3 regions of the Rhodoferax sp. PAMC 29310 genome follow, and region 3 is predicted to be linked to each of the others. Evidence: predicted binding sites of a transcription regulator. Region 3 holds the regulator's gene; each other region holds the start of a gene.

Region 1 (8,046 bases), 700 kb from region 3:
GCGGCGACCGCAGGACCTTGCCTGGCTTCAAAGATTTTGGTGAGGTTTTCGAGGCGAATCATGTTTTCGAAGCTCCTGGAGTTGAGCGTGGATTGGACTTGAGACCGACTGGAGTCATCCAGTTTTGCAGCCATAAAAGGAGGGAGTCTGCGAGTATTGCCAACAAGCTCACGGCCACCGCGCCGGTGATGAGTTGACGCGCGTCGGTTTGTGAAATGCCACGACTGATGAAGGTGCCCAATCCGCCAGCACCGATGTATGCGGCAATCGCCATGATGCCGATCGACAGAACAACCGCACTTCTCACCCCAGCCATGATGACAGGGAGGGCGATCGGCAACTCGACACTGATCAAGCGTTGAATGGCTGTCATGCCCATGCCGCGCGCAGCTTCACGAAGGGCGGGCTCAACGTTGTTAATCGCTGTGTAGGTGTTCCGAATGATTGGAAGTTGGGAGTAAAGAAGTACGGCGATGACCGCAGGGACATATCCAATACCATGCCCAAATTTCGACAGGACCGGAATCATGACTCCAAACATGGCAATGGACGGAATGGTCATGACGATTGCCGCGACATATAAAACGATGCTGGCAACTCTCTTGTTCTGAGTAATTGCGATGCCGATTGGAACCCCGGTCAGTATGGCAAGTCCGATCGCAACCCCGACCAACAGAACATGCTCACCCGTCCGTTTAAAGATCAGGTCGTAGTTTTCAACAACAAACAGCCAAGTTTCCAAGATGTCGTCTCCTATTTTTTACTGTGCCTATGCAATTGCAATAAGCACTTTGTACGCGTTCTTTTTTGCTGCGTCCTGTTTGAATCGTATTTCCCACCGGCTGGTGAATCGGCATGAAAATGGACGAATATGTGCCTGATTCGGACGAAGTATGGGTTTCGATATCCAAACAAAGATGAGACGGAGGTCAATTTGATGAAAGCGAACGCACTCGAGTCGGCTGCAGGTTATTTTTTATTGTCAGACTTCATCGTTGGGCGTTCGTGTAGCGAACTACCTCTTAAAACACACTGACATAGATGGCATAGGTCCATGTTTTTACGAAAAAAACCGAGCCTGGCATTCGGCGATTCGCAGGCATGATCAACGGCCACCAATAACGCCGATATCGGCGATCTAGCACAGCGTACGGCGGTTTTTGCGATCGCACTGGGTGGACTTCAGGATCGCCAGTAACGAGTACTCGCGAGTGCCTGCCATTGGGCGCTCAGCCAACCGTAACCTAAGGCCGCTTTGGGTCGGGAACTGCCAGAGGCGGCCGAAGTGTGACAGACCGCTTCGGGCCTCTTCCTGCTTTTCGAGTCCCGAAGCTGAACGTCAGCTTCTGGTCGTTGGCGGGTGCCGACGTTGACAAAATGGTCGCCATAAAGCCGCGTGCGATCCCTAGCTGCCAGCGGCTGCTATGGAGCAGGCAGATCGCAAATCTCTAAGACCGGAATCGCTGCTCAAGAGCCCTTCAGCCAAGAAAACCAGCGTACTCGGTTGAATGACTGCTCCCGATTTTTAGGGACTGAAAAATGCCCAAACTGGACCGGCATCGGGAATGACCGGAATGGAGAACTCGACGGAAATTTCCGGCTCACGATGAACGACCGATTACGCTGCATAGAAGCCCTTCATCTCTGCCCCGCCCATGCTTGCTTGCCCGAATGAATCGGCATAGCAACAAGGTGAGTTCGGAAAAATGGCGAGATCACGGGCGTCGCCTTCTTTCAGCCCACCACGAAGCATTTGCCCCACAAAACAGGCGAGCCAACGGGGCTGCCCCGGTGATCGCAACGCCGCCGTTTACGCCCACGGGCCTTTAGCGCCGATACAGCTTCCCCGGGTGGGTGCTTGATCTTCATGGTCAGGGTGGATTCGCCGCTCTCAATGGTCCGGGTACCTTCGACAAAAACCGATCACCTGTAACGACGCTTGATCTGCCAAGTGGGCGTCTGATAGGAGGGTGGTGACCTTGTAGATTGGGCGCAGGCCGCCGGCAAACCGATATTGCGGAGTCAATTCCACGAAGTTAGGTCAAGCTTCTTGATCAAGATTAAATTCAAATCAGCGAGACTAAATACTATAAGGGTATAAATTACTTTGGAAGACGCCATGAAAAATATGAACACGCTGGACCGGATCATTCGCCTGATACTCGGCGTGGCGTTGCTGGAGTTGGCTTACTTCTGGTTGGCTGGCGGTTGGCAAGTGGCCAGCTATGTCGGCGGTGCGATCATGGTCGGCACAGCAGCAATCAGCTTCTGTCCGCTGTATCGGCTGTTGGGTTTGAGCACGGTGTCGCGGCATCCAAAAACGTCTGGTACGGCGGTTTCAGTGGTCGCCGGTGTGCTGCTCGTCACGATGGTGGTCGGTGGAAGCTACGCCAGCGCGTTCTTCAGCCGCAAGCTGTTCTTGGAAGACTTCAACGCCATGAACAACTATTACAAGCAGACATTGTTCCTGACCGGCAAGAACGAGCGGGGGAAAGCCGTGGTCAACCTCAACAAATTGTTGCCTGCCTACCAACAGTTTCAAGACAAATACACGCGTTACCAGCCTTATGCCCTCAGGGGTGACCCACAGTTAACGTCCGACTTGGCGCAGGTGGCGACACTCTTCAAAGAGGTGGCGCCTCTGGTTCATACAGGCGATCTGCATCAAGCCCACCTGGATCTGGAAAAGGTTCGTCCTGTGTTCCAGGAGATGTTCAAACGCAATGGGTTTTCGATGCTGGCTGTGGCGCTGGTGGATTTTCACGACGCCATGGAAACCGTGCTGGATGCGGCCAACCAAAAAGACCCGACCAAGTTGATCGGGCTCTACCCGGCAGTTAGCGGCAAGCTGAAGGTGGTCGAAGCAGAGCTCAATGATGCTGAGATTCAGGACATACGGACCAACCTGGATGAGCTGCTGAGCCTGTCCAAGGCGCCTCACAGCGAGGCCCTGCCCGCAAAAGGTGACGCGTTGAAGTCCAGCTTCGTCAAGGTTTATTTGAAGCGGGGTTGACGGCATGCGCTGGCGCAAATTGACGCCAACCTGGCGGCGCAGGCTGATTGTTCTAGCGGTCGTCGTGGGTTTGGCCCTGTCTTCAATTTTTGGCTACCGGGCCATTCGCATCTTCGACTACCACCAACGCGTGGCGCGGGGCGAGATTCAGGTCGAGTCGCTGCGCGGCTGGATGACACTGCCCTATGTCGCCCAGCGATACAAGGTGCCGGAGCCGGCGTTGCGCGACGCCTTGGGCTTGCCGCCGACGGGGCACGACGAGCGCAACCTGAGTGACTGGTTCCGTGCGGAGCAGATTGAACCTGGCGCAGGGCGAAAAATCATTGAGTCGCTGATTTTGTCCAGGCCGAAGCCAGCGGGAACCGCGCCGCCGTGAGCAGCATCAGCGACCTCCTACTCACTGCCTTGCTGAATCAGGGCAATTTGCTTCTGGGAGGCACACTTTTTTTGGAGGCGCTGGGAATTCCGCTGCCGGCCAGCATGTTGGTCATCGCAGCGGGGGCCTTCACACGCCAGGGCGTGCTGGGGTGGGAGGGAGCGGCTACCTCTGCACTGCTGGGCGCAGTCGCTGGGGATGGATGCAGCTACTTGGTCGGGCGCTATGGGCTTGAACGATTGTCGACACGCTTACAGAGCACCGTGCGCGCCTCTACGACCGCCCAGCGGTTTGCCCGCTGGGGTGGATGGAGCGTTTTTGTGACCCGCTTTCTCCTGACACCGATGGCCCTGCCGGTGAATCTGCTCGCCGGCTCGACCCGTTACCCCTGGCCTCGATTCATGACCGCCGTTCTGGCAGGTGAGTTGGCTTGGGTGGCGCTTTATGGCGGGCTGGGCTACCTGTTCGCAGACCAATGGGAAAGCATCAGCCAGCTCGTAAGCGACTTTGTGGGGCTATTGCTGGGTCTGGCTTTGACACTGGTTGGCGTCATGCTGGCATGGCTTCGCCAGAAACGCCCCCGGGGGGGGAAACCAGGGCAAAAATTAACGCCCCGCCTCGGTTTTCAAAAATTGACCCGTTAAGCCCACTGACCTTGGCCCGCACTGCCCACCAGGCGTCGAGCTTGGTGCTGACGTCGCTTTCGATGCGGTTGCGTTTGATCTTCATGGTCGGGGTGAGCGGGCAGTTCTGAAAACTCTACGGCCACAGTCTGGATTTGGCCGCCTTTCACTTTCGACCCTTCAGCAACCTTCAAAGGAATAGAGTTGCCGCCGCCCAGCTGACTGTGACACCAAGGTAGCCAAGTGCAGCATGAACCCCAGCAAGGACGCTACCAGGTGCGTCGTGTCGTCACGCCCCGGCGCCTGTAACGCTGGGTTGACACCAGCACTCGCTAGTTGCATGCTGCAATGAGCCAGCAGCGAAAGGGCCTCATGGACATCACCATTTATTACGCCACCAACCGCGCTCACGAAGGCGCTAAACGCTTCAAGCCCGACCGCTATGGCACGGGCTTTTCCAGCGATGGCATGGAGAACCTTCGTTTCGGTCGCGTCAGCTTTCACGCCGACACGGCGCGCGTATCGGCCTTGCTGGATCAGGACCGGCCGCACACGGGCCGCGGCGACGGCGAAGCTCTGCAGGACTATTTTTCATCATGTGTGAAGCAGTCGCAGCGCATAGAGGCCTACGAAGAATCGATCCCCGACGCCGGCTTGAGCGAGGTGGGGCAGAAAAAGGTGCTGCTTGGGTCGAAGGCCATGTTCGCAGACCTACAGGGCGACATGCAGCAGGGTCGCGACATGATGGTGCTAATCCACGGCTACAACGTAAGCTGGGAGGAAGCGGTTGGCACCGCAGCAGCGCTGGAGGCAACGATGAACCGCCCCGATACCGTGGCAAGCGGCTCGTCCGTTCACATCGTGACGCCGACGCAGGCCGTTCGTGTCGTGCTGTTCACCTGGCCGTCGAACGGCCAAGCTTTGCCCTTCGTCAGTTACAAGAGCGACCGCGGTGATGCCGCGGGCTCCTCAGGCGCAATCGGCCGGGGCCTGCTGAAGGTGCGCGACTTCCTGCATGAGCTGGGACGCGAAGTTCGGACCGACAACATCAAGGTGAAGAGGCTGCGCAAGACACTGGAGGAGCAAGGCATGCGCCCGAGCGAGATCGACCGCGCGGTGGCGCAGCTGGAGGCCACCGAGGTCTGCGGACGTAACATCCACCTTCTGGCGCATTCGATGGGCAACTTCGTCCTGCAACATGCCCTGGACCGATTGTGGGAATTCACGCCCGGCACTGCGCTTCCGAGGCTGTTTGACCGTGTTTTCCTGTGTGCCGCCGACGTTGACGACGATGTGCTTGACATCGGCAAGGCGATGGAGCAGGTACACCAAGTGGCCAATGTGGTGTCTATTTATCACAACCCAAACGACAACGCCCTGCGCGTGTCCGACTACACCAAGGCCAACCCCGACCGGCTGGGCCAGCGTGGCGCCGCCAGGCCGCAGGGGCTCCACAAAAAAATGTTGCAGGTGGATTGCAGTGCATTGGTGACCGGTCTGACGCAGCACAGTTATTACACCAACGGCCGAATTGCGCGCGACATCCGGTTGTCCTTGCAAGGCCTGCCGCCCGAGGCACCGGCGCGCGGCCTCAACAGGCAGGCCGGGGCGCCGAACATGTGGCGTTTTTAGTGGCTGACCGGCGTCGTTCTTGTATCGATGCACCAACTGGTTCGGCTTGAGGTCGCTGTGAAGTCTGCCAAGACCGTGACAGCGGGGCACGGCAGGACCAACAAACGGTGTAGCCTTGAACGCCCATGAGTGCCATGAATCCAGAAACGGCGCCGCAATCTAGACGAGGCCCTTCTGCTACAAATTCAGAAGTAGCTCCGAAGGGGCGATGAGGCCGAGAGGCATAGAAGGCTTAAAAATTCCTGCCGGGCTATGGCGAGCATCGACTCCATGTTCGCCCAGTCACCAAAACATGCATTCGTGACTCAGGGCCACAACCCGCGCAGTGACTTTATTGGGTTTACAGGTTGGCGCGACCTGTCATCGGCGCCGTCATGGGCGGTTTTCGCAGCTATTCACCCTTTCGACATTGTTGGATTTTCGAGCCTTGGTTGCCTTTTTATAAGGTGTATTTAACATATACCTAAAGGAGCACTCCATGAACTCAATCACATTGACACCCGCAGCCGCCAAACAGATCCGTTCGCAGATTGCCAAAAACGGTGGCGGAATCGGGTTGCGCGTTGGACTCAAACCGGTGGGTTGCTCTGGCTATGCCTACACCTACCAATTGGCCGACGAGGTGCGCGACACCGATCAGCGCATTGAGGCCCATGGGGTCACATTGCTGGTCGCCACCGAAGACCTGTACTGCATGGCGGGTGCGTGCCTTGACTTCGTCACTGAGGGGCTCAAACAGAGCTTCCAGTTTGACAACCCCAATGTGGGCCACGCCTGTGGTTGCGGCGAGAGCGTCAACTTCAAGACAGCCGCTGCCCAAGGAGGGACAGCATGAGTGCCGTTCTGCAAAACCTGGTCAACCAGCCCTACAAACATGGCTTTGTCACTGACATCGAATCGGAGGTGGCGGCCAAAGGCCTGAGCGAAGACACCATTAGGCTAATCTCGTCCAAAAAGAACGAGCCCGATTGGTTGCTTGAATTCCGCCTGAAGGCGTTTCGCCACTGGCTGACCATGACCGAGCCCGAGTGGGCCAATGTCAAGTATCCAAAAATCGATTTTCAGGCCATCAGCTACTACGCGGCGCCCAAGTCCAAACCGAAGCTCAAGAGCATGGACGAAGTGGACCCGGAGTTGCTGCGCACCTTCGAGAAGCTGGGCGTGCCGATGCACGAGCGCGCGGCGCTGGCAGGCGTGGCGGTGGATGTGATTTTCGACAGCGTCTCGGTGACCACCACCTACAAGGCCAAGTTGGCCGAGGTCGGTATTATTTTTGGTTCCATCTCCGAGGCGGTGCAAACCCACCCCGAACTGGTTAAGAAGTACCTTGGCAGCGTCGTGCCGTCGGCCGACAACTATTACGCGGCGCTCAACTCTGCCGTATTCACCGATGGGTCGTTTTGTTTCATTCCCAAGGGCGTGAAGTGCCCAATGGATTTGTCAACCTACTTTCGCATCAATACCCAAGACAGCGGCCAGTTTGAGCGGACCCTGATCGTGGCCGAAGACGGCGCCTCGGTGTCCTATCTGGAGGGCTGTACCGCGCCGCAGTTTGACACCAATCAGTTGCACGCTGCCGTGGTCGAACTGGTGGCACTGGACAACGCCGACATCAAATACTCCACCGTTCAAAACTGGTACGCAGGGGATGAGAACGGTATCGGTGGCATCTACAACTTCGTCACCAAACGCGGCCTGTGCCGGGGCGTGAACTCACGCATTTCCTGGACCCAGGTGGAGACCGGCTCGGCCATCACCTGGAAGTACCCTTCGTGCATTTTGCTGGGCGACAACTCGGTGGGCGAGTTCTATTCGGTGGCGGTAACCAACCACCACCAACAGGCCGATACCGGAACCAAGATGATCCACATCGGCAAAAACACCCGCAGCACCATCGTCAGCAAGGGCATTTCAGCGGGTCAGTCGAGCAACAGCTACCGCGGCCTGGTGAAGGTGATGCCGGGCGCGACAGGCGCGCGCAACTACTCACAGTGCGACTCGATGCTGGTGGGCACCCGGTGCAGCGCCAACACCTTCCCGTACATACAGGTGCGCAACCCAAGCGCCCAGGTGGAGCACGAAGCGTCCACCTCCAAAATTGGCGAAGACCAGATGTTCTATTTCGCGCAACGCGGCATCGGGGCGGAAGAAGCGGTCTCCATGATCATCAATGGTTTTTGCAAGGATGTGTTTCAACAGTTGCCGATGGAGTTTGCAGTTGAAGCCACCAAATTACTCGGATTCAAATTGGAAGGGAGCGTCGGATGATTATTGAAAATAGCCCCACATTGCTGGAGGCGCGCAACCTGTGCGCAAGCGTCAACGGGACCGCGATTCTCAAAGACCTCAACTTCACCGTCAAGCGCGGCGAAGTGCACGCCATCATGGGGCCCAATGGCTCG
Region 2 (8,046 bases), 1.6 Mb from region 3:
CAAATTGCAGCTGGAGAAGCGACTGGCGGCCTGAGGAGGCAGCCCAAAAGCCGCAAAATGGCATGACCTGCCATTCTGCAGAACGCGCCTGACGCTACCGCGCTCAGGCATGAAAAAAGCCACCGGACCCGGTGGCTTTTTTTGCGCCGTTGCGACCTGCGTCGCGCCGGGGTGGGATTTAGTTCGCGCCAGTGCGATCGATAGCGGACTGTAGGTCCGCCATGATACGGGGATCCGCCTGGGCAGACGCCCACAAACGGCGGTCTGCACGAGCCTGCGCACTGCGTGCGGCCCAATCATTCATGGCGCTTAGCGTCGCTTTGGCCAATGTTTGTGCGGAACCGGCAAACAGGGCCAGTGCAGCAAAGCCAACCACCCACAAAGCCACCCAGGCCAGCAACAAATGGCCGTCTGCCCAGGTTTCGATCAGTTGGTCAGCGACTACGATCAAAGCGGACACCATGGCGGCGAGCAACATGGCGCTCAAGCCGCGGTGACCTGCGGTCTGGCCTGCAGGTGCGGTGGTTTGACCCAGTGGCAGCGCGTGGCGGGTTGGTGTGTAGGTGGTCATGATTTATTCCTTCAATCAAACGCCTCAATGTGATGACGTGTCTCGATATTAGGGTAAACACTAGGTATCGCCTAATTTATATTTATGATGCCAACTATTCATCGACGTGATAAATTGACTTATGCCCCCCACCAACTTCAAGAAGCTCGACCTGAATTTGCTTCGGGTTTTTGATGAAGTGATGACCGAACGCAGCCTGACCCGGGCCGCGCGCAAGCTGTCCATCACCCAGCCAGCCGTCAGCAATGCCTTGCGACGCCTGCGCGAGGCCATGGGTGACGAGCTGATCAAGCGCAGTGGCCAAGCCATGGCCCCCACGCCGCGTGGACTTGCGGTTTGGCCGGCGGTGCGCGAGGCCCTGCGCCAGTTGCAGGATGTGATCTCCCCCAGCACCTTTGTACCCGGTGAAGCGCAAGCGACCTTTGTGCTGGCCATGGCGGACGCCACGTCGGCCAATTTGCTGCCGGGCCTGATGGCCGTTCTGGAACGTGACGCCCCTCAATTGTCGATCCGTGTCGTTCCATTGGTCACCCGCGACCCCCGCCCGCTGTTGGAGCAAGACGGGGCGGATCTGGCGATTGGCTACTTTCCCTCCGTGCTGGGCGACCTGACCGCGCGCGCTCAGGCCGGCGAGACGGTGGCCTTTGCCACCCAGCGACTGTTCAGCGGTGAGTACGTCTGCGCCATGCGTCAGGGCCACCCGCTGACCAAGGGCCCACTCACTCTGAACCGATTTTGCAGCGCACGCCATGTGCTGGTGAGCTACTCCGGGCGACCGTTTGGCTTCATCGACGAGGCGCTGGCCGTGCTGGGGCGGGAGCGTCAAATTGCACTCACGGTGAACCAGTTTTTCACCGCCGGCACGCTGGCGGCTCAATCCGACCTGCTGACGGGCATGCCACGGCACTTCCTCGCGGTGTCCGGCCTGCAGGACCAACTTATTCTTCGAGATCTGCCATTTGCCGTGCCGCCGCTGAACATTGACGCTCTTTGGCACCATCGGCGCAACCGGGACAGTGCCCATGATTGGCTTCGCCGCACCATTGCGGGCGTCGCCTCGACGCAGTCGGGCACATGAACCGCTTGCCTGACAATAAACGCCATGAACATTCAGCTTTTGTCGGACCTGCACCTGGAGACCCACCCCAACTGGGTCGCCACCCCGGCGCCCGGGGCGGATTTGCTGGTGCTGGCCGGCGACATTGGTTCTTACCAGGTGAACTCGAGCCTGACGGATGACGACTTCGGGCTGGGGCGTTTTTCGCCGCGCCACGGCTGGCCAACCCCGGTTCTGTTTGTGCCGGGCAACCACGAGTACGACGCGCTGGACTTTGACGAGGCCCACGCCCGCCTGCGCGAGGTCTGTGAGCGCCAGGGCATCACCTGGCTGGAGCGTGAAGTGGTGACCTACACCCACTTGGGCGCGCAACAGTTGCCCACGCCAGTGCGGTTTGTGGGCACCACGCTATGGACCGACTTTGACGCCCTGTGCCCGGTGGATGACGCGCCCACGTCCAACCGGCTGGCGCAGCAATTGAAAGCCCGAGACAAGGCCTTTCGCGCCGCCAATTTTTACCTTAAGAAGACCTCCGGCACCCGCCGCGGCGTGCCCATGCTGGCTGCTGAGGTGCGTGACCAGGCCATCATCTGCCGGGACTGGTTGACGCAGGCGCTGACGCAACCTTTTGAAGGCCACACCGTGGTGGTCACCCATTTTGCGCCCAGCCTCTTGAGCGCCGACCCCCGCTATGGCATGACACCGGGCACGGCCGGTTTTTGCAATGACCTGGACCACCTGCTGATCCACGCCCGCTTGTGGCTGCACGGCCACTTGCATGCACCCAGCAACTATGTGAAAAACGGTTGCCGGGTGGTCGCCAACCCCTTGGGTTACGCCCGCAAGAACGAGCAATCCGCATTTCTGCCCGACAGTTTCATGACTCTCTAATGTCAGCGCCCACCGCCTCATTTTTTGATCTGAATTAAGTCGAGTTGACTTGACGCATGTCAGGTTGGGACAGCTTGAGTACACTAACTTCTCAATAAGGAGACTTCTATGAACATTCTTCTCGCCGTTGACGGTAGCCCTTACACCAAGAAAATGCTGGCCTATCTGACCACGCACGAGTTGTTCTCTTCCGAGAAGAACAGCTACACCGTGTTCACGGCCCAACCTGCCTTGCCCCCTCGCGCTCGCGCGGCGGTCGGCAAGGAAATTGTTGAAAAATACTACAGCGAAGAGGCGGAGAAAGTGTTGGCCCCGGTCAGCAAGTTCCTCGTGCGCCACCGCATTGACGCTAAAAGTAGCTGGAAGGTGGGCCACGCAGGCGAGTCGATCTCCAAGTTCGCAGACAGTGGCGACTTTGATCTGGTGATCATGGGCTCGCACGGTCACGGCACGCTGGTCAATCTGGTGATGGGCTCTGTGGCCACCCAAGTGCTGTCCCATTGCAAGGTGCCGGTCATGCTGGTTCGTTAAGTCAGTGACCGACTTTGCTATTGATTAAATAGCCTCCTACGCCTGCTGGACGGGGGTAGGGGCCGAAAAAACATCTACAATCTCAACGGGTTCTAAGACCGTCAAAACAGGTACTCACCACCAAGTCTGTGACTTGGTCGTCGGTGAGCGTCCCACCCATCTTCAGAAACTCCACCACCGGGTCGCAGGCCCGCGCGTAGAGGGTGTACAGCACGGCAATCGCCGGAAGCGACGGGTTCACTTCGCCAGCGGCTTGGGCCGCCTCAATCCACTCACCCATGACATCACTGACCGTCACCAAGGCGTCCATATAGTCTTTGTTGCCCACCAAGGCGGTGCGCAACGCAGAGTTTTGATTGGGGAGGGCTGGCATCTCACCGGCCAGTTTGATGCCCAGCATCCAGTGCACCACATGACGCAACTTTTCAACAGGAGCCAGTGCCTCTGGCACGGTTTCCACAAACGCTTGCGCTTGGCGCAAGACTCGCACCATGGCGGCGGCGGCCAGGTCCTCTTTGCTGGAAAAGTGCTTGTATAAACTGGCTTTGGCAATGCCGACCTGTGCGGCGACTTCGTCTACCGTCATGGCGTCAAAGCCTTTCTCAGCCAGCAGCCGATTCACCGCCTGCACGATGGCTTCTTCGCGGGCTTTGAGCATTTGCTGCTTGAAGGAAACTCGGAGGATGGGGGCGGTATTCATCGTCGTATTTTATTCAACTGCGTCGATTCATGGGTGCTTTGGTTTTTTTGATACTCAATCGTTCAAACCAATGACTGCGCGGCCGCGCCAGTCAAGGCGCTGGTCAAGGCGTCCAGCACCACCGAATCCAGATTCCAGCAATGCCAATACAACTCCACGGGCAAGGAGTGTTTCGGGGCGATATTGACCAAGCGGCCTTGCGCCAGGTGCTCACGCACTCCCAGCTCTGGCAACACACTGACGCCCCAGCCCGCCAACACCGCCCGCACCTGGCCTTCAGAACTGGGCACGTAAAGCTGGCTGAGCGCCACGCGCTTGAGGTTAAAGCTGGTGGCAATGAACTCTGCCTGCAAGCCGTCCTTGCGATTGAAGGCAATAAAAGGAAAAGCGCGAAAGTTGTGGGCCGTGATGCCGTCCGGGCAATGCTTGTCGGCATAGGCTGGCTCGGCCACTGCCACGTAGCGCATTGCGCCCAGAGGGAGCATTTTGCAACTGCGCAGCGCCTGCTTGAGGGTCGTCACACAACCCAGCACCTGGCCTTCACGCAGCCAATCGTGGGTGAACTCCTGATCGTCCGTGATAATTTCAATCGCCAACCCCTGTTGCACCAAGCGACTCAGCGCCGGCAGGGCCCAGGTGGCGATGCTGTCAGCGTTGATGGCAATCGAGATCCGCTCCTCATCGCGCCCATTGCCAGTGACGCCGGGCGTCAAGTCTTTGAGGTCGCGTTCCAGATCGGCTCGCAGCAAGCGCATCTGCATGGCGTGCTTGAGCAGCAAGCGACCGGCCGAGGTGGCTTTCAAAGGCCGGCTTCGCACAATCAACACCGTGCCGACCTGCACCTCCAGCGAGCGAAGCCGCTGCGACACGGCCGACTGGGTGATGGACAAGCGCACCGCTGCGCGCTCAAACCCACCCTCTTCCACTATGGCCGCCAAACACTCCAGGGCATCCGGATCAAAGGTACTCATCCCGCCTCCTCGAATTAGCTAATCTAATGTTTTTGATATTAGTTTAATTCTACTTTTTTTACCACCGGAGATCGGCCACACTGCGCGCATGAAAATCATCATTCTTGGCGCAGGCATTATTGGCGTGAGCACCGCTTGGCACTTATTGGAGCAGGGCCACGAGGTCACGGTCGTTGACCGTCAACCCGATGCAGCCATGGAAACGAGTTTCGCCAACGCGGCGCAAATCTCGGTGAGCTACTGCGAACCCTGGGCCAACCGGGATGCACCACTGAAAGCGCTGAAGTGGATGTTCAGCAAAGAAGCGCCCCTGCTGTTTCGCCCCAAGCTTGACTGGCACCAGTGGCTGTGGAGCCTGAAGTTCTTGGGTCAATGCAACGACAAGGCGTTTGAGCGCAATGTGCAACAGCTCGTCGCGCTGGGCGCGTACAGCCACTCGGCCCTGAAGTCGCTGGTGCAAAGCACCGGCATTGAATACCAGCGACTGGAGTGCGGCATCGCCCACTACTACACCGACCAGAAATCGTTTGACACCGCCGGTGACGCCGCCCAGTTGATGAGCAAATACGGCGTCTCCCGCCGCGTCGTGGACAAGGCCGAACTGCTGCGCATTGAGCCCGCGTTCAAGTCGTTTTCCGACCGAATCGTGGGGGGAACCTTCACCGCCAGTGACGAGTCGGGCGATGCCCGCGTCTTCACCCAGGCACTGGCCAAAGCCTGTGTTGCCCGCGGCGCAGAATTTTTGTATGGCCACGACGTGGTGCAATTGAACAAGGTCGGCGGCGCCATCGAATCTGTGGCGGTGCGCCCAGCGCGCATCGGGCCTGGCGGCCAGCGCGGCATTGGCGCGTCCCGCCAGTTGAACGCGGACCATGTGGTGGTCGCTTGCGGCTCGTACTCAGCGCCGTTACTGCGCACCGTGGGCGTGGACCTGCCTATTTACCCCGGCAAAGGCTACAGCGCCACCTTCAAGATCAAGCGCCCTGAACTCGCGCCCAAGGTCTCAACCATTGACGACGAGAAAAAAATCGCCATCAGCCGCCTTGGCGACCAGTTGCGCGTGGCCGGCACCATCGAAGTTGGCGGCTACGACCTGTCGCTGGACACGCCGCTGGCCCGGGCACGCTGTCAGATGCTGTCCAACCGCATTGAAGAGGTGTTTCCCGGCCTGTGCGACACCCGCAATGCCGAGCAAGGCGGCCAACCCAACTACTGGACTGGCTTGCGCCCTGCCACGCCCACCAACATTCCCTACATTGGCCAGACCAAGGTCAGCAAGCTGTGGGTCAACGCAGGACACGGTACGCTGGGTTGGACACACGGCGCTGGCTCCGGCAAGGCGCTCGCTGAGTTGATCTGCGGTCGTGAACCCGAGATGGCTTTCGCCTTTCACGGAGTGAAGACCACGGTCTAAGGCTGCCACTCCACGGGCCGGCGACACCAATCGCCAGCCCGTGAGGCAGCGCGAGGGTGCGCCGACCCGGTTTGCGAAGCCCGCCGGAACGGCGCAAAATGGGCGCATGAACGCGAACGACGCGCAACTGATTCAAATTCCCGTGGACGATGTCCACATCGAAGGCTTGCTAACCCTGCCAGGCCAGTGCTGCGGCTTGGTGCTGTTTGCCCACGGCAATGACAGCAGCCGCCACGACCCCCACAACACGACCGTCACCCAAGCCCTGCACGCCCAAGGCTTGGGCACCTTGGTGCTTGACCTGCTCACCGTGGCCGAGATGCTGGACTACCACACCCGTTTTGACATCTCGCTGCTCACCCACCGCCTGTTGGTCACCACGGGTTGGGTCAGGCTACACGCCCCCACCCTGCATTTGCCCTTGGGCTACTTTGGCGCCGGCACGGGCGCAGCCGCTGCGTTGCAGGCCGCTGCGGCCTTGGGGGAGGACATCAACGCAGTCGTCTCTCGCGGTGGTCGCCCGGACCTTGCCGGCCACCACGAGTTGAGCAAGGTCGCCGCTCCCGCGCTGCTGCTGGTAGGCAGTCGCGACGAAGAAGTGCTCGCCCTCAACCACGAAGCCTGTGCGCAACTGACTTGCACCAAGTCATTGAGCATCATTGCCGGGGCCTCCCATTTGTTTGACGAACCCGGTGCACTGGACGCTGTGGCACAGCAGGCCGCCCAATGGTTGGCACAGCACGTGCCGCGCTAAAAGTTGCCCCGCGCGTCCTGATTCACCGTCGCCCCTGATTTGGTGGGTAATTTGGGTGTTTTTATCGCTTTAGAACCGCCAAGGGCCCTCCAGAATAGCCGGCAACCAGGAGATTTCATGACCTTGCAGTACCAGCTCAAAGAGGGTAACTACCACTTGTATGACCTCAGCACGCCCGCCAGCAAGGTCACAGGCGAGCACCGCCTGCGTTTGATGACCGACACCGTGGCGTTGGCTTTTGACCTGCGCACCGGCAAGCTGCACGAGCATGGCAATCCCACCCGAATTCACTCTTGGGCCACCACCGCCCGCCGGCGTCTTCGGGCGGCCGGCTCGGTCGACAGCGCTAATGACATCGTGGTGGTCTCTGGCCCGCTGCCGGTGGAAGAGATCAACAAGTGCCTGCAGATCAACGGCTACTGCCGCCACATGCTGTCCCGCCTGTCCACCTTGCCGCACGGCAAACGCGTTGGCCATTCACAGGCGCATTAATTGCTCCTGATTTCATAGCTGTTTGCGCTTATTTGGCGTGTACCAGCTAATGATTTGGCACTATATTTTCGGGTTGCCGATCGGGTTGGGCTTGTGACTAGCTTCTGACACAAGCCGCGCTACGATGGGCTTGACTTCGTCAATCGTGTCCTGAGGGCCAAAGCGCGCTTCCAGGCGCTCAATGCCCCGTGCCAATGACGGGCCAAGCTTGATGCTCGCTTGGTCCAGGTCCGGTTTCGACTTTTCAAGTGACACCAATAGGTCACGGGGCGAACCTTTGACGCCGTGGACCAAGAGTGAGCGAAACAGGCTTCTCGAAATACCGATGTGCGCGGCGATGCGATTTCTGAACGTGCGGCCAGAGCCGGGCCCAACTTGCATCCACAGGAAGCCCAGCAGTCCGATCAGGACCCCGACTCCGAGAATGGCGGCTGTATATATCACGGTGTTTTTGACTCCTTTTGCGATTCAGATGAAGTGCGGAACAGTTGGTGCAGCAGCAATGGCCAAGGTCTGAAATCATCGGCGCTGAGCGGCTTCATCGCGCAGCGTCTGTTTTGAATCCTACTACCGTTGCTGGTGATCTTGCCAAGTCCCTTGTTTCAACGTGCTATCTCTGGACGTCTGATTGGGTGCTTGACTTTTTACGGCTGCCATTCGCGGTT
Region 3 (8,046 bases):
TGCCCAAGAAAGAGGGCAAGTCCAAGCCCGAAGCCCGCGAGGCGACCGCAGGCTAAGAGGAGAATTGAGCCCGGATAGCTTCAATCCGGGCTCGGTTCACGCCAAAGTCTTTGCGGCCCAATCGGCTCGCAGAGCGTACCTGAATCACCGAATTCTGGCCGTCGAGCCAAAACTCCACATCGTCTGTGAATTTGAGCACCGCCGTGGTGCTCTGCGCATACAGGTAATCGGGTTGAGAGGTGATGAGCTTGGTTCCCTTTTGGCTCTTCAGTATCAGGGCCAATTTGCTCATTGCAGCAGTTCCATCGCCTGAGTAGGTCAAAGGCGAAATGGATGCGTATTCTCTTTGCGGATGCTCTGGATATAGCGCAGCCTGACTGCTGACGCTGTTGGGATTGAGTGAGGGGGGGTGGAGTTTTCCCGCGTTGACGCCGAGGTTTTCAGGGGTTTTTCCACTGAGGATGCCCACTTGGCCGCCAATCACAACACCGGCGCTTAGTGCAATGACAAGCGTCGCGGCAATGCTTAATAGTTTCATCGTTATCCTTATTTGGTCGCTTTTCCCGATCGGAAAAAGCGACCAAGGATAACCGTTGCAAAGAAGCGCCTTACTTGAAGCCCACGCGATCAAGCATTTGCTGAACCTTGACTTGGTTCATCCCAACCACGCTGATTGGGATTGTTTCGCTCTTGAAAGATCCACCTGTCATGGCTTGCAGTGCAGCGTTGTTAATTTTCACGCCATTGGCTACCGGCCACTCGTTGTTGCCATTGGCAAAATGGTCTTGCGCCGGTGCGCTGGCCAAGTACTCAAGGAACTTCACTGCATTGGCTGGGTTCTTTGCATTTTTGGCGACGGCTCCACCCGCAATGTTCACGTGGGTTCCCCCACTGGATTGGTTGGGGAAAACCACGCCAATGCGATCCACGACCGCTTTGTCTTCTGGCTTGTCCGAGCGCATCAAGCGAGCAAGGTAGTAGGAGTTCGTGACTGCAATGCCGCACTCACCAGAGGCCACGCCTTTGATCTGGTCCGTGTCGCCGCCTTTGGGGCTGCGCGCCATGTTGTCGACCATGCCTTTGAGCCAGTTTTCGGCGTTTTGCTCGCCCATGTGCTCAATGACGGAACCAAACAAGGACAGGTTGTAAGGGTGGGAGCCAGACCGGATGCAAAGTTTGCCTTTGTTCTTGGGGTCGCCCAACTCTTCGTAGGTGTCCACATCTTCCTTTTGGACCTTGACCTTGTTGTAAACCACGACACGAGCGCGGGTGGAAAAGCCAAACCAGGGTGTGCCGCCATCGCTGCTCACCTTACCGCGGTATTGGGCGGGAATGGCGGCGTCCAGAACTTTGGATTTGATGGGCTGGAACAGTCCCTCGATCTCGCCGCGCCACAAGCGGGACGCGTCAACCAGCAAGATCACATCAGCGGGTGAGGAAGTGCCTTCCGCTTTCAAACGGGCCAAGATACCTGCGTCATCAGCATCGACGCGGTTGATTTTGACGCCAGTGGCATTGGTGAAATTGGTGTACAGGGCTTCGTCTGTGGGGTAGTGACGGGCCGAGTAAATGTTCAGAGTCTGCTCTTGAGCGAAGCCGCTCACGCAGCTGAACAAAATAGCGCATGCCGCAGGAATGTGTTTGATCATCATGGCTTGAAGGTGCTTTAAGATAAAATATTATGCTAACACAAACGCGAATCATTATCATTAAATGAAATTTCAAAGAGCATTTTGGCGACCCGTATTGGTAGGTCTGTGTGTGGCATCACTTTGGGGCTGCGCAACGGTTCCCGCCCCGACTGCGCCAGCGGCCCCTGCTGCTGCGCCCCTGATCGTCGTTAAAAAAGCGCCTCGAATTGGACTCGCACTGGGCGGCGGTGCCGCGCGTGGGTTTGCCCATGTAGGCGTGATTCAAGTGCTGGAAGAGGCGGGCATTCAACCGTCGCTGGTTGTTGGCACCTCTGCGGGGAGCCTGGTGGCTGCTTTGTATGCGGATGGTAAAAAGGGCGCTGAACTTCAGCAGATCGCAGAAACCATGGAAGAGGCCACCTTTGCGGATTGGACGCTTCCTATTTTCAGCCGGGGCATGTTGCGCGGCGCAGCGCTGGCTCGCTATGTCAGCGCCCAAGTGGATGGGCGACCCATTGAAGCGATGTCTCTGCCATTGGGCATTGTCGCCACCGATTTAAATAGCGGTGTTGGCGTGTTGTTTCGCCGGGGCGACACAGCCACGGCTGTTCGAGCGTCCAGTGCCGTGCCCGCGTTGTTCCAGCCGGTCAAGATTTCAGGGCGTGAATATGTCGATGGCGGACTGGTGTCTCCCGTGCCAGTGAGGTACGCACAACAAATGGGGGCGGAGTTGGTCATCGCCGTGGACATTTCCAGCTCGCCAGAGGGGAATCCCGCGACCGATACCTTGCAGATTTTGATGCAAACCTTTGCCATCATGGGAAAAAGCATCAATGACTTTGAATTGAAGGATGCTGATGTTGTCGTGCGTCCGTCGTTGGTGGGCGTGGGCAGTTCCGACTTTAGTACCCGGCGCCGCTCCATTTTGGCTGGCCGAGCGGCCATGCAGGCTATGCTGCCCCGGCTAAAAGCAGCCATAGAGGCGAAGTCTCGCTAGGCTGGCCGCGCTTTTATCCCGGTCAACGTGTTGTTTTGACTGGATGCGCTGACCGCCTCTCAAGCAGGGGACAATGCGCCATCGGCATTATTGGTGCGGTGGCGCACCATTGCTTGCCACGATAAGGACAAATAATGGCTATTCAATGGTTCCCTGGTCATATGCATTTGACCAAAAAGGCCATCGGCGATCGCATCAAGAATATTGATGTCGTGATCGAACTTCTGGATGCGCGCTTGCCGGGTTCAAGTGCGAACCCGATGCTGGCGGAGTTGACGGCGGGCAAACCCGCGCTCAAGGTGCTGAACAAGCAAGATTTGGCCGACCCGGTGCGCACAGATCAGTGGCTGGCCCACTACAACCAACTGCCCGATACCAAGGCCATTGGCCTGGATGCGAGCATGACGGCGCCTGCCAAAGCGTTGGCAACTGCGTGTTTCGCGCTGGCGCCAAACCGGGGTGGCATGGTCAAACCCATGCGGGTGCTGATTTGCGGGATTCCCAACGTGGGTAAATCCACATTGATCAATACTTTGGCGGGCAAGCGGGCGGCCAAGACAGGCGATGAAGCCGGTATTACCAAGTTGGAGCAGCGGATTTCGATGGCCGACGACTTCTACCTCTATGACACGCCGGGCGTACTTTGGCCGCGCATCATTGTTGCCAAAAGTGGCTACAACCTGGCGGCCAGCGGCGCCATTGGGCGTAATGCCTTCAATGAAGAAGAGGTGGCGCTCGAGCTTTTGAATTACTTGATTGCCCACTACCCGGCCAATGTCGAGGGCCGTTTCAAGCTCGAGGGCGTGGCCCAAATGACCGATGAGGTTTTGCTGGAGGCTATTGGCCGAAAGCGGGGCGCGTTGCAGGGCGGCAAGAAGATAAATCTTCAGAAAGCGGCAGAAATTGCCATCTACGATTTCCGCGCCGCTCTAATGGGACGCATCACGCTGGAAACGCCAGAGGAGTTTGCAGAGTGGTTGGCCGCAGGGCAGAAGATGGATGCTGAGCGTCAGGTGAAGAAAGATGCCATTGAGCTGGACCGAAAAATTCGGTTCAAGAAAGTCCCCAGGCCCGACTCGCGGTCGGCGTCATAGGTCTTCTCGACCCAACGTGAGGTCTGAGCAAGGGTAGGCCACACAAGGCAGGACGTAGCCCTCAGCCTTCTCTTCGGCACTCAGGCCAGGCCATTCCATCTCGTAACGAACCGACCCTTTCGAGAGCTTTCCGATACAGGTTCGGCAGTTGCCGCCCCGGCAAGAGCTGGGCCAATCGATGCCGCCTTGCTCCATGGAGACTAGCAGGGGTTGCTCGGTCCATGCGTCAAATTGTTGCTGGTCGGGTTCGGTGATCGCTGTATAAAAAAGTGGTGCGTCTGGGGCATTCATGCCAGTATTATATTGTGATGAGAAATGGCACTATAGGCATATGGAGTAAGCGAAGGCAGCTATCAAATAAGTAGCTATTTCAGCCCGCGTCACCGTGCTCATGATTGGCTGGGCCAGCCGCCAGTTCGGTGCGGGCCTGGCGCAGCACCTGCCAGCCGCCATGCAAGGCCAGACCGGATATGATCGCAGCCACCACCGCGTCAGGCCATGCTTGCCCGGTGCCAAATACACCCACGGCGGCGGCCATTACCGCTAGGTTGCCAATGGCGTCGTTGCGTGAGCACAGCCAGACGCTGCGCATGTTGGCGTCACCCTCACGAAACGCGTACAGCATCCAGGCAACGGCCACATTGGCTACCAGTGCTACCAAACCGATCGCTCCCATGGTCGGCGCGTCTGGCACGGCGCCGTTCAGGGCGGCCCACGCCGCCCGCGTCAGAATGAACAGTCCAAAGGCGATCATGCTGAGCGCCTTCACCATTGCGGCGCGGGCGCGCCAAACCAAGGCCGCCGACAAGACTGCAAGAGACACGGCGTAGTTGGCAGCGTCGCCGGCGAAGTCAATCGCATCAGCAAATAGCGACAGCGAACCCGAGGTGTAACCCGCCAAGATCTCCACCAAAAACATGAAGGCGTTGATGATCAAGGCAATCCACAGGATTCGCCGGTACCGATCCATGTTTTCGAAGGACGATGCGGTGGGTGTTTCGTGTTCGCAGCAGTGAGCAGACATGGTTCTCCTTAAATTGACTCTATTGGGAACCCTTTAGTCACTCCAGTGTCAAGTGACATTGTTGCTGCGATGGACGACCCAATTTCCAAGGCTTGACAAGGAAGAGGTTGCCGTAACCAACCGTATAGTTTTTGTCAAACCTTGTTGCGAGTGGTGCGTCGTCGCTGAACAATGTTCAAGCCGGTAGATGGGCAATACGCTCTTGAAGCGAGGCATTTCTGAGGTTAGTTCAGCCAATGGTTCTTTTCAACTCATAAAGATACCAATTAGTAATAATTTAAACCATAAAGAAATTATGGATACTTATTGGTTGTATTATTCGGCCACGTCACATCTTTGACGCGTCATACCTGACATTCATTTTTAGGAGAGCTCCATGAAAAAAACCATTCTTGCAACCGCGTTGGCTTTTGGCGTCGCTTTTTCTGTTCAAGCGAAGGACATTGTTGACACCGCTGTTTCTGCTGGGACTTTCAAAACCCTGGCCACGGCGTTGACCGCTGCCGGTTTGATTGACACGTTGAAAGGCCCAGGCCCGTTCACCGTGTTTGCCCCGACTGATGCGGCCTTCGCCAAAATTCCGAAAGCTGATCTTGATGCGCTGTTGAAAGACAAAGCCAAGCTGACTTCGGTATTGACCTACCACGTGGTGCCCGGCAAAGTGATGGCTGCCGATGTCAAAGCCGGCAAAGTCAAAACTGTTCAGGGTTCTGAGATCACTGTCAAAACTATGGGAGGTGTCATGGTGGATGGCGCCAAGGTCACTGCGACAGACATCGTGGCTGACAATGGCGTGATCCACGTGATTGACAGCGTGATCATGCCCAAGTAACTGCGGGCTCAAAGTTGGGCTCCCTGCGAACTACAGACCGCGGGGCGCCCACAAAAAAAGCCGGATGATCCGGCTTTCTTTAATGGGTCTGTGTGATCAATTGCAGGCTTTGGGGTTGACGATGTCTTTCAACATCTCGGCATCCACAATACGAATGTGGCGCTGTTTGACTTCCACAATGCCGTCTTCCACAAACTTCGAAAACGTGCGGCTCACGGTTTCCAGTTTCAAGCCCAGGTAACTTCCAATTTCCTCGCGCGTCATGCGCAGGACCAATTCGGTTTTTGAAAACCCACGGGCGTTTAATCGTTGAACCAGATTCAGCAAAAACGCGGCCAGTCTCTCTTCTGCGCGCATGCTGCCCAGCAGCAACATCACGCCGTGCTCACGCACAATTTCGCGGCTCATGATTTTGTGCACATGGCGCTGTAATGAAATCACTTCCCGCGAGATTTCTTCAACGCGATTAAAAGGCATGACGCATACCTCGGCATCTTCCAAGGCAACAGCGTCACAAGTGTGTTGGTCATTCACGATGCCATCCAGCCCAATGATTTCTCCAGCCATCTGAAACCCGGTCACTTGGTCCTTGCCATCTTCAGAGACGACGCTGGTTTTGAAAAAACCAGTGCGAATGGCGTACAGACTGGTGAACCTCTCACCGGTTCGAAACAGCGTTGTACCTCGCTTGACTTTGCGTCGCGCCGCCACCACTTCGTCGACACGGTCCAATTCGTCCGGCGTCAATCCAAGTGGCATACACAGCTCCTTCAGATTGCAACTGGAGCATGCGACTTTTAAGGTGATGGGGTTCATGCAGACCATTCTGGCACCAATTGACGTCTGACCCCGCACTTCCTGATGTAGGTCAAATCAATTGGCAGGTCCTATTTCATTCGAGGTTGATCTGAGTCAAGGTTTTGATGTGGGGTTGAAGGCATATTTCCAGCCTTGCCAAGGATTGCCTATGAATGCCGATGCGGCCCCCCCTGATTTAAATGACGTGCTCAATCGGTTGAATGCTTCTGGTCCCCGCTACACCTCCTTTCCTACCGCTGATCGATTTGTCGAGGCCTTTGCCGAGCTTGAGTACAAGCAGGCGCTGGCCCAACGCCGCTCTGGGCCGACGGTGGCCGCACGGCCGATGTCCCTTTATGTGCATATTCCGTTTTGTGAAACGCTGTGCTACTTCTGCTCCTGCAACAAAGTCGTTACAAGTGAGCATGGACATGCGGACACGTATTTGAACTACTTGAGTCGCGAGGTAGAGCTTCACACGGCCGAGTTGGGCGCGGGGCAGTCGGTGAGTCAACTGTATGTGGGAGGCGGCACACCTACCTTTTTGACCGATGCCCAGCTGGGCGATTTGATGAGCATGTTGCGGCGAAATTTCAAAATGCTTCCGGCCGGTGAGTACGTCATCGAAATCGATCCGCGCACCCTGGATTCCGATCGACTGGACGCACTGATGCTGCTGGGTTTTAAACGCTTGAGTATTGGCGTTCAGGATATTGACCCGGCAGTTCAAATGGCGATACACCGGATTCAACCTGTTGAGCAAGTGGTCTAACTGTTTCAGGATGCCCGCCAGCGCGGTTTTGATTCGATCAACGTGGACCTGATTTATGGCCTGCCCCAACAAAGTTCGGAATCGTTCGAGCGTACGCTGTCACAAGTCATCGAGTGGCGGCCCGACCGCATCGCACTCTATGCCTACGCCCACCGGCCGGCGCACTTCAAACCGCAGCGCCATATCAGCACCGCTGCGCTTCCTAGCGACGCGGCCAATCTGGTCATGCATTCCAACTCAATTGCGGCGTTGCGAGCTGCTGGTTATGTGTTCATTGGCCTGGCTCATTTCGCCTTGCCCACCGATGTGTTGGCCATTGCCAAACGACAGGGTCGTCTGCATCGCAATTTTCAGGGCTTCAGCACCCAGCCTGACTGCGATTTGATCGAGTTGGGTGTATCTGTCATTGGGCGAGTTGGTCCCAGTTACAGCCAAAACGCGAAAACCATGGAGTCATATTCTGACCGCCTGGATCAGGATCTTTTTCCGGTTGTTAGTGGTGTCGCCCTGAGCCGTGATGACCTGATTCGGCGCGCCATCATCATGTCACTAATGTGTCAGGGGGATGTCTCGTTTGAGTCTGTTGAATTGGCCTATCTCATCGATTTCCGCCATTACTTTGCCTCCGAATTGTAGTCACTGGCGCCTTTCACGGATCAGGGGCTGGCCACAGTAGATGATGCTGGCATCCATGTGTCTGAGCCCGGCCTGCATTTTGTCCGGGCCATGGCCACGGTCTTTGACCGGTATCTACAGACTGACCGCACACGCGCCCAGTTTTCAAAAGTCATCTAGCATTGCGTGATGCAGACTTCTCTCGCGGTAACCGCACTATTAATGGGACTGGCCGGTGGGCCGCACTGCATTGCCATGTGTGGCGCGGCCTGCGCTGGCATTG

What was found. Region 3 encodes FNR, which switches genes on or off when oxygen is low (the NO sensors DNR and NnrR bind a similar motif). Its sites were predicted from a motif close to TTGATNNNNATCAA; they were not measured.
Region 1: the regulator FNR is predicted to act here: its motif matches at 2,051-2,064, upstream of J8G15_RS09490 (DUF2892 domain-containing protein).
Region 2: the regulator FNR is predicted to act here: its motif matches at 2,544-2,557, upstream of J8G15_RS13925 (universal stress protein).

What each region holds. Positions count from the first base shown of each region.
Region 1 covers NZ_CP072852.1:2,089,336-2,097,381, forward strand. The annotation lists gene J8G15_RS09480 (ABC transporter ATP-binding protein) at 1-62, opposite strand, end outside; gene J8G15_RS09485 (ABC transporter permease) at 59-742, opposite strand; gene J8G15_RS09490 (DUF2892 domain-containing protein) at 2,120-3,013, shown strand; gene J8G15_RS09495 (hypothetical protein) at 3,018-3,389, shown strand; gene J8G15_RS09500 (DedA family protein) at 3,386-4,033, shown strand; gene J8G15_RS09505 (alpha/beta hydrolase) at 4,385-5,644, shown strand; gene J8G15_RS09510 (iron-sulfur cluster assembly accessory protein) at 6,123-6,479, shown strand; gene sufB (Fe-S cluster assembly protein SufB) at 6,476-7,912, shown strand; gene sufC (Fe-S cluster assembly ATPase SufC) at 7,909-8,046, shown strand, end outside.
Region 2 covers NZ_CP072852.1:2,993,044-3,001,089, forward strand. The annotation lists gene J8G15_RS13905 (phosphoenolpyruvate carboxykinase (GTP)) at 1-34, shown strand, start outside; gene J8G15_RS13910 (hypothetical protein) at 179-571, opposite strand; gene J8G15_RS13915 (LysR family transcriptional regulator) at 693-1,649, shown strand; gene J8G15_RS13920 (metallophosphoesterase) at 1,674-2,519, shown strand; gene J8G15_RS13925 (universal stress protein) at 2,628-3,050, shown strand; gene J8G15_RS13930 (TetR/AcrR family transcriptional regulator) at 3,133-3,750, opposite strand; gene J8G15_RS13935 (LysR family transcriptional regulator ArgP) at 3,813-4,721, opposite strand; gene J8G15_RS13940 (D-amino acid dehydrogenase) at 4,810-6,135, shown strand; gene J8G15_RS13945 (dienelactone hydrolase family protein) at 6,242-6,889, shown strand; gene J8G15_RS13950 (hypothetical protein) at 7,007-7,381, shown strand; gene J8G15_RS13955 (hypothetical protein) at 7,442-7,825, opposite strand.
Region 3 covers NZ_CP072852.1:1,390,385-1,398,430, reverse strand. The annotation lists gene clpA (ATP-dependent Clp protease ATP-binding subunit ClpA) at 1-56, shown strand, start outside; gene J8G15_RS06365 (DUF1499 domain-containing protein) at 53-538, opposite strand; gene J8G15_RS06360 (extracellular solute-binding protein) at 609-1,649, opposite strand; gene J8G15_RS06355 (patatin-like phospholipase family protein) at 1,714-2,628, shown strand; gene ylqF (ribosome biogenesis GTPase YlqF) at 2,763-3,722, shown strand; gene J8G15_RS06345 (2Fe-2S iron-sulfur cluster binding domain-containing protein) at 3,717-4,013, opposite strand; gene J8G15_RS06340 (cation diffusion facilitator family transporter) at 4,093-4,746, opposite strand; gene J8G15_RS06335 (fasciclin domain-containing protein) at 5,123-5,578, shown strand; gene fnr (fumarate/nitrate reduction transcriptional regulator Fnr) at 5,675-6,394, opposite strand; partial or broken gene hemN (oxygen-independent coproporphyrinogen III oxidase) at 6,546-7,943, shown strand; gene J8G15_RS06320 (sulfite exporter TauE/SafE family protein) at 7,953-8,046, shown strand, end outside.